2 regions of the Nonomuraea sp. NPDC051191 genome follow, and region 2 is predicted to be linked to the other one. Evidence: riboswitches for the same ligand, from Rfam matches in the RefSeq annotation. Region 2 holds a riboswitch; the other holds the start of a gene.
What was found. A riboswitch is a leader RNA that binds a small molecule or an ion and turns the genes downstream of it on or off. The one in region 2 is predicted to bind glycine.
Positions count from the first base shown of each region.

Region 1 (4,179 bases), on a different contig from region 2:
TTGGCGATCTTGGCGTCGAGGTCGGCCAGGTCGACGTTCCCGTCGCTGTCGCAGGCCACGACCACGACCCGCATGCCCGCCATGACGGCGCTGGCCGCGTTCGTGCCGTGCGCCGAGGACGGGATCAGGCACACGTCGCGCTCGGTGTCGCCGTTGGCCAGGTGGTAGGCGCGGATGGCCAGCAGGCCGGCGAACTCGCCCTGGGAGCCCGCGTTCGGCTGGATGGAGACCGCGTCGTAGCCGGTCACCTCGGCCAGCCAGCCCTCCAGCGTGCCGATGAGGTCCCGGTAGCCCTCGGTCTGGGCCTCCGGCGCGTACGGGTGCACGCCCGCGAACTCCGGCCAGGTGATCGGCTCCATCTCGGTGGTCGCGTTCAGCTTCATCGTGCAGGAGCCGAGCGGGATCATCGAACGGTCGAGCGCGATGTCCTTGTCCTGGAGCCTGCGCAGGTAGCGCAGCATCGCGGTCTCGGAGCGGTGGCTGTGGAAGACCGGGTGGGTCAGGAAGTCCGACTCGCGCACCAGGTCGGCCGGCAGCGCGTCAGCCGCCAGGTCCACGTCCGCGTCCGCGCGCTCGACGCCGAAGGCGGCCCACACCTTGACCAGCTCGGCCGCGCCGGTCTTCTCGTCACAGGCGACGGAGACGTGGTCGTCACCGGCCTGCCACAGGTTGACGCCCCGCTCGGCGGCGGCGGCGACCACCTCGGCGGCCCGGCCGGGCACGCGGACGAGCACGGTGTCGAAGAACTCTCCGTGCACGACCTCCAGGCCGGCCTCGCGCAGCCCGCCGGCCAGCGCGACGGCGTGCCGGTGCACCCGCCGGGCGATCCGGCGCAGGCCCTCGGGGCCGTGGTAGACGGCGTACATGCCGGCGATCACGGCCAGCAGGACCTGGGCGGTGCAGATGTTGCTGGTGGCCTTCTCGCGGCGGATGTGCTGCTCGCGGGTCTGCAGGGCCAGCCGGTAGGCGGGGTCGCCGTCGACGTCGACCGACACGCCGACCAGGCGGCCGGGCATCTGCCGCTGCAGGCCCTCGCGTACGGACATGTAGGCCGCGTGCGGCCCGCCGAAGCCGAAGGAGACGCCGAAGCGCTGGGAGGAGCCGACGGCGATGTCGGCGCCCAGCTCGCCGGGGGCGGCCACGAGCGTGAGGGCCAGCAGGTCGGCGGCGGCCACGACGAGCGCGCCCGCCTCGTGCGCCCTGGCGGCCACGTCGCGGAAGTCGCGCAGGCGGCCCGAGGCGCCCGGGTACTGCACCAGCACGCCGAAGCACTCGGGCAGGTCACCGTCGAGGTCGTGCTCGACCAGCGTGATGCCGAGCGGCTCGGCGCGGGTGGCCAGCACGGCCTTGGTCTGGGGCAGCGTGTCGGCGTCGACGACGAACACGTCGCTCCTGGACCTGCCCGCCCGGCGGGCCAGCGTCATAGCCTCGGCCGCGGCGGTGCTCTCGTCCAGCAGGGAGGCGCCGGCGACGTCGAGGCCGGTCAGGTCGGAGACGACCGTCTGGAAGTTCAGCAGCGCCTCCAGGCGGCCCTGCGAGATCTCCGGCTGGTACGGCGTGTAGGCGGTGTACCAGCCCGGGTTCTCCAGCAGGTTGCGCCGGATGACGGCGGGCGTGACGGTGTCGTAGTAGCCCAGTCCGATCATGGAGGTCAGCACCCGGTTGCGGGAGGCCAGCTCGCGCAGCTCGGCGATGGCCTCGGTCTCGCTCGCGGCGGGCGGGAGCTGGAGCCGGTCCTTGGCCCTGATGGCCTCGGGGACGGCCACGGCCACCAGATCGCCGACGGACTCGAAGCCCACGGCCTCGAGCATGCGCTGCTGCTCGGACTCCGATGGGCCGATGTGCCGGGACGAGAACGGCGGAGCGGACAGGTCGGTCATGGAGGTTGCCTCCTGAGGCGTGGAGACCGGCGCCGGGGCGCGGGCGAGTGCCGGATCTCCCCCTCTGTCAGCGCGACGTCATCGCGACCTGAGAGCTTCACCCCGCCGTGGGGCTTGCACCGTCGGTGAGGTGCGCCTGGCGGACGCACCTGCTTTCCAGAGTTGCCTCGCCCGAGCGGTACGGGATGCCTGAGAGATTCCGGGGAGGGTTGCTCCTTCGGCGCCCCAGGACCGAGGCCCAGGGACTCTCCCGCACGGGGTCGTCAGCCTTACTCTGTCCTAGATTACTACGGTGTGTTCAGCGGTTCAGCTCACCCCGTGCGGCGTGCGCGACGCCGCTTGGCGAGCTCGTCAGTGGGATGGTCGGCCGGGACGCTGTCCTCGACCGCCGCCCGTTCCCCCGGCAGCTCCGCGAGGGAGCCCTCGACCTCGCGCCAGACCCGGCCGAGCGCGATGCCGAACACGCCCTGCCCGCCCTGGAGGAGATCGATCACCTCGTCGGCCGAGGTGCACTCGTAGACGCTGACTCCGTCGCTCATGAGCGTGATCTGCGCGAGGTCGGCGACCCCGCGGTCACGCAGGTGCTGCACCGCGGTGCGGATCTGCTGCAACGACACGCCCGTGTCGAGCAGCCGCTTGACGACCTTGAGCACCAGGATGTCGCGGAAGCTGTAGAGCCGCTGCGAACCCGAGCCGTGCGCGGCTCTTATCGTGGGCTCCACCAGGCCGGTACGCGCCCAGTAGTCGAGCTGCCTGTAGGTGATGCCGGCCGCCGAGCAGGCCGTGGGCCCGCGGTATCCGATGTCGGCGGGCAGCGTCGTGGGCTGCTCGTCGAAGAGCAGGCCCTGCTCTCCGGCACGCTGCCGCGCGCTCTCGCGCCGCACCGGATCTTCCTGGCCGGCCGTCTTTCCCTCGCCGCTGCTGACCGCCACGCGGACCTCCGGCTTTCTCTCATCCCGCGGCCTGATCTGGGGGTTCGTAAAGGGCGACCACGGGTTTCACTTGCACCGTAGGACCGTGACCATGCTCAGTCAACGATCCGGCTCGGCGCGTCGTGAAGCGTAAATGCACTGAAATACCTACCCCGCCCTGCCGAAGTCCTCGGGAGTGATCGTGTCAAGGAACTCCCTGAACTTCTCCACCTCGTCCTCCTGGTCGTCCGGGATGATCACACCGGCCTCCTGGACCACCTCTTCGCTGGCGAAGATGCGGGCGCCGGTGCGCAGGGCCAGGGCGATCGAGTCGGACGGCCTGGCGCTCACCTCCACGCCGTTGGAGAACACAAGGTCGGCGAAGAAGATACCGTCACGCAGGGCCACGATGTTGACCGCGCGCAGCCCGACGCCGAGCGCGCTCAGCACGTCCCTGAACAGGTCGTGAGTGAGCGGCCGGGGCGGCGGCTCCTCGGCCTGCGCCAGGGCGATCGCGGTCGCCTCGGTCATGCCGATCCAGATCGGAAGGAACCGTTCCCCGTGTGCCTCCTTGAGCAAGACGATCGGCTGATTTGTGGGCATCTCAACTCGAACGCCCACGACCTCCATCTGCAACACGGGCTGCTCCGTATTCGACCGGCCGGTCGCCCGGCACAGCTGTTGACTGGGTCGCTTCTGCTACACGCTTATGCATTTCAACGTAACACCCGGCAGGCCTGGAATGTGCCCCGGCCTTCCAGCTCTGTGCCCTCAGCGGCCCAGGACAGACCTGACCCCGCTGCGCACCAGAGAGGCGTGCAGGTCGAGCAGGAGCTGGGACAGCTCCCTGGCCGCCTCGTCGGCCTCGCCGATGGCTCCGGGGGCGCGCCGCTTGAGTATGGGCGCGACGGTCTGCTCGACCAGGCCGCACTCCCGCTCGGCGGCGGCCTTGACCGCGCGCAGGTGGCGGGCGTGCAGGCCGAAGCGGGCCAGGGCGCCGACGCTGCGCGCGACCTTCAGCGCCTCCTCGTCGTAGCGCCTGGCCACGGGGGCGAGCAGGCCGTAGTCCTCCAGCTCGGCGAGGGTCTCCTCGTCGATGCCGGCGGCTTCCAGCAGCTCGGCCCGGTCGAACCGGATCTCCTGCGTCTGCTGCACCGCGCGCGGAAGGCCGAAGCTCTCCGCCATCCTGTCCTTGATCACCCGCAGCGGCAGGTAGTGGTCACGCTGCTCGGTCAGGATGAAACGCAGTTGCTCGACGTGGAGGTGGGTGAACTTGCGGTAGCCCGAGGGGCTGCGCTCGGGCTCGATGAGCCCCTCACCCTCCAGGAAACGGATCTTGGACACGGTGACGTCGGGGAACTCGCCCTGCAGCAGGGCGAGCACCTCCC
Region 1 covers NZ_JBITEZ010000010.1:320,442-324,620, reverse strand. The annotation lists gene gcvP (aminomethyl-transferring glycine dehydrogenase) at 1-1,880, opposite strand, end outside; glycine riboswitch at 2,047-2,143, opposite strand; gene ACIA8R_RS29140 (MerR family transcriptional regulator) at 2,192-2,812, opposite strand; gene ACIA8R_RS29135 (bifunctional nuclease family protein) at 2,960-3,430, opposite strand; gene ACIA8R_RS29130 (MerR family transcriptional regulator) at 3,563-4,179, opposite strand, start outside.
Region 1: it holds a riboswitch for glycine, as region 2 does, so the genes downstream of both, gcvP (aminomethyl-transferring glycine dehydrogenase) here and gcvT (glycine cleavage system aminomethyltransferase GcvT) in region 2, are expected to answer to the same signal.

Region 2 (4,179 bases):
CCTGCCCTCTGGCAGCCGGTCTAAGTCGCACGACCTGGGCGGCCACGCCGGGGTGGCCGCCCAGCCCCCTTGAGCCCCTTCAGGAGCCACAGATCGTGAACGCCATGCTCAGGTTGGGCGCCGCGGCCACCGCCGCGCTGGCCCTGACCCTCACCTCGCCGGCCGGACCGGCCGGCGCCGCCGCCGACCCCCCGCCTGACATCCCCGTCTCGAACGTCACGGCGCATCTGAGCCAGTTGCAGTCCATCGCCACGAGCAACGGCGGCAACCGCGCCTCGGGCAGGCCGGGCTTCACCGCCTCGATCAACTACATCAAGGGCAAGCTCGACGCGGCCGGGTTCACCACCCGGGTGCAGAGCTTCAGCGGCGGCAGCAACCTGATCGCCGACTGGCCGGGCGGCCCGGCCAACCAGACCGTGATGCTCGGCGCCCACCTCGACAGCGTCGCGGCCGGCCCCGGGATCAACGACAACGGTTCCGGCTCGGCCGCGCTCCTGGAGAACGCCCTCACCCTCGCCGCCCGCAGGCCCACGCTCACCAAGCACGTGCGGTTCGGCTGGTGGGGCGCCGAAGAGGCGGGCATGGTCGGGTCCAGGTACTACGTGCAGAACGGCGGCGCGAGCGGCGTCGAGGTGTACCTGAACTTCGACATGATCGCCTCGACCAACGCCGGTTACTTCGTCTACGACGACGACGCGGCGATCCAGCGGACCTTCAACGACTACTTCGCCACCATCGGCCTGCAGACCGAGGGTGACAGGGAAGGCGACGGCCGCAGCGACCACGCCTCCTTCAAGAGCGCCGGTGTCCGGGTCGGCGGCCTGGCCACGGGGGCCGGGGCGGTCAAGAGCTCGGCGCAGGCCGCCAAGTGGGGCGGCTCGGCCGGGCAGGCGTTCGACCGCTGCTACCACAGCGCGTGCGACAGCTACCCGAGCGCCATCAACACCACGGCGCTCGACCGCAACTCCGACGCCATCGCGTACGCCATATGGAAGCTCGCCGTGGGCACCAGCACGCCCACGGAGAACGACTACTCGATCTCGGTGACCCCGTCGTCGGCATCGGTCCAGGCCGGTCAGTCGGCTACCGCGGCGGTCAGTACCCAGGTCACGTCCGGCCAGGCGCAGAGCGTCGCGCTCTCCGCCGGGAACGTGCCGAGCGGGGTCACCGTCTCCTTCAGCCCGTCCACGATCCAGGCGGGCCAGTCGTCCACCGTCACGGTCGCCACCACCGGCGGCGCCGCGGCGGGGACGTACACCATAGGGATCAACGGCGACGGGGCGACGGCGGACCACTCCGCCTCCTTCACCCTGACCGTCGGAGGGGACGGCCAGGGCACCACCTGGACGGCTTACAAGTCGTACACGGCCGGAGACGTCGTCACTTACCAGGGGGTCAGCTACCGCTGCCTCCAGGCGCACACCAGCCTGCCGGGCTGGGAGCCGCCGAACGTGCCCGCCCTCTGGGCGCGCGCCTGATCCCCACGCGGGCCGGTTCGCGCCGGCCCGCGTCCAGGCTGCCGCGTGCGAGCTGACCTGCCATGACCGGCTCGCGCGCGGCCACCAACGCGGCCGCGGCCCCGCCTCTCCGGGGCCGCGGCCGCTTTTCGCTGCGTGCGGTGTGCCGGCGAGATCCAGGGGCGAAGCGCGACAACACCCCCATGTCGGCACTAGGCTGACGGACATCACCGGCGAAACCGTGCGGGAGAGCACTCTGACATCCGGTCAGGGTCCCTGAAGGAGCAAGCCCTCCCCGCGAACCTCTCAAGGCAAAGGACCGCGCGGCAGCCCTGTAAGGCGTTCTTACGGGGAGGTGACCTCTGGAAAGCAGGCCCTGGGGGCCTCGCCGAAGGTGAAAGTCCGGTAAAACTCGGGCGAAGCTCTCAGGCATCCATGACAGAGGGGGAGGATGCTGGCATCCAATCCTGTCCTGAGGTGCGACAAATGTCCCGACCTACGCCGCTACGAGACGTCCACGAGGCCCTAGGCGCCACGCTGACCGACTTCGCCGGGTGGCTCATGCCGCTCCGGTACGGCAGCGAGTCGGCGGAGCACAAAGCCGTACGCGAGGCGGCCGGGCTGTTCGACCTCTCGCACATGGGTGAGATCTTCCTGACCGGCCCGCAGGCCGCAGACGCCCTCGACTACGCGCTGGTCGGCCACCTGTCGGCGCTCGCGCCCGGCCGGGCCAGGTACACGATGATCGTGGACGAGCGCGGCGGGGTCCTCGACGACCTGATCGTCTACCGGCTGGCGGACGAGGAGTTCATGGTGGTGGCCAACGCCTCGAACTCCGACAAGGTCCTAGAAGAGCTGAAAAATCGTACGAAGTCGTATGACGCGGTGGTCGATGACCGCTCCCAGCAGTACGCCCTCATCGCCATCCAGGGCCCGAGGGCCCAGGAGATCCTGGCCACGCTCACCGACGCCGACCTCGACGGCCTCAAGTACTACGCGGGCCTGCCCGGCCAGGTCGACGGCCGCCAGGCGCTCATCGCCCGTACCGGCTACACCGGCGAGGACGGCTTCGAGCTGTTCGTCGCCAACCAGGACGCCGTGCCGCTCTGGCGCGCCCTGGAGGCGGCCGGCGAGCCGCACGGGCTCAAGGCCGCCGGTCTGTCCAGCCGCGACACCCTCAGGCTGGAGGCCGGCATGCCGCTCTACGGCAACGAGCTGAGCTCCGACCTGACCCCGTTCGACGCGGGGCTGGGCAGAGTGGTGAAATTCGACAAGCCCGGTGACTTCGTCGGCCGGGCGGCGCTGGAGGCGGTCAAGGACGACCAGCCCCGCCGCCGCCTCGTCGGCCTGGTCGCCCAGGGCCGCCGGGTGCCGCGTCACGGCTACCCGGTCACCCGCGACGGCGCCGTCGTCGGCGAGGTCACCAGCGGTGCGCCCTCCCAGACCCTGGGGAAGCCCATCGCGATGGCCTACGTGGACGCCGGGGTCGACACAGGTCTGGCCGTGGACATCCGGGGCAGCCAAGAACCTATGGACCTGGTCGAGCTGCCCTTCTACAGGAGGAACAAGTGAGCAACATCCCTGACGACCTGAACTACACCAAGGAGCACGAGTGGGTGTCGGGCGTGGACGACGGCATCACCGTGACCGTCGGCATCACGGCCTTCGCCGCCGAGGCTCTTGGTGACGTCGTCTTCGTGCAGCTCCCCGAGGTCGGTTCGACCGTCGAGACGGGTGACTCGGTCGGCGAGGTCGAGTCCACCAAGTCGGTGAGCGAGATCTACTCGCCCGTCGGCGGCGAGATCGTCGAGGTGAACCAGGCCGTGGTCGACGACCCGTCCCTGGCCAACAGCGACCCGTACGGCGACGGCTGGATGTTCCGCGTGCGCATGGAAGGCGACGCGGAGGACCTGCTGTCCGCCGAGGAGTACACCGCGCTCACCTCAGGCGAGTCCTGACACCAACGCCGGGGCCCGCGGCGGGCCCCGGCACTTCCTGAACTGAAGGGCGCCCATCAATGGCGATCAGCGTCTTCGACCTCTTCAAGATCGGCATCGGACCGTCCAGCTCCCACACCGGCGGCCCGATGGCCGCCGCGCACAAGTTCGCCCGTGGTCTGCATGACGACGGCCTGCTCCCCCGCGTGGCCCGCGTCGAGGTCATCCTGTACGGCTCGCTCGGCCTGACCGGCAAGGGCCACGGCAGCGACAAGGCGGTGCTGCTGGGCCTGTCCGGCGAGAAGCCCGAGCTGGTCGACGTCGACTCCATCGACGCCCGCCTGGCCGAGATGCGCGCCTCAGGCACGGTCACGCTGTTCGGCACCCGTGAGATCCCCTTCGTCGTGGGCCAGGACCTCGTCTTCGAACGCAAGATCTCCCTGCCCGAGCACCCCAACGGCATGCGCTTCACCGCCCGCGACGAGCAGGGCGAGACCCTGCGCGAGAAGGTCTACTTCTCCGTCGGCGGCGGCTTCGTCGTGGACGAGAAGGCCACGGGCGCCGACCGCATCAAGCCCGACGACACCGTCCTGCCCTACCCGTTCGCCTCGGGCGAGGAGCTGCTCAAGCACTGCTCGAACACCGGCCTGTCGATCTCCGCGCTGATGCTGGAGAACGAGAAGGCGTTCGGGCGCACCGAGGAGGAGATCCGCTCGGGCATCCTCGACCTCTGGCGCGTGATGTCGGAGTGCGTGCGGCGCGGCATCACCAAGGAGGGCGTGCTG
Region 2 covers NZ_JBITEZ010000007.1:349,475-353,653, reverse strand. The annotation lists gene ACIA8R_RS22565 (M4 family metallopeptidase) at 1-24, shown strand, start outside; gene ACIA8R_RS22560 (M28 family peptidase) at 105-1,478, shown strand; glycine riboswitch at 1,692-1,789, shown strand; glycine riboswitch at 1,810-1,909, shown strand; gene gcvT (glycine cleavage system aminomethyltransferase GcvT) at 1,944-3,029, shown strand; gene gcvH (glycine cleavage system protein GcvH) at 3,026-3,415, shown strand; gene ACIA8R_RS22545 (L-serine ammonia-lyase) at 3,475-4,179, shown strand, end outside.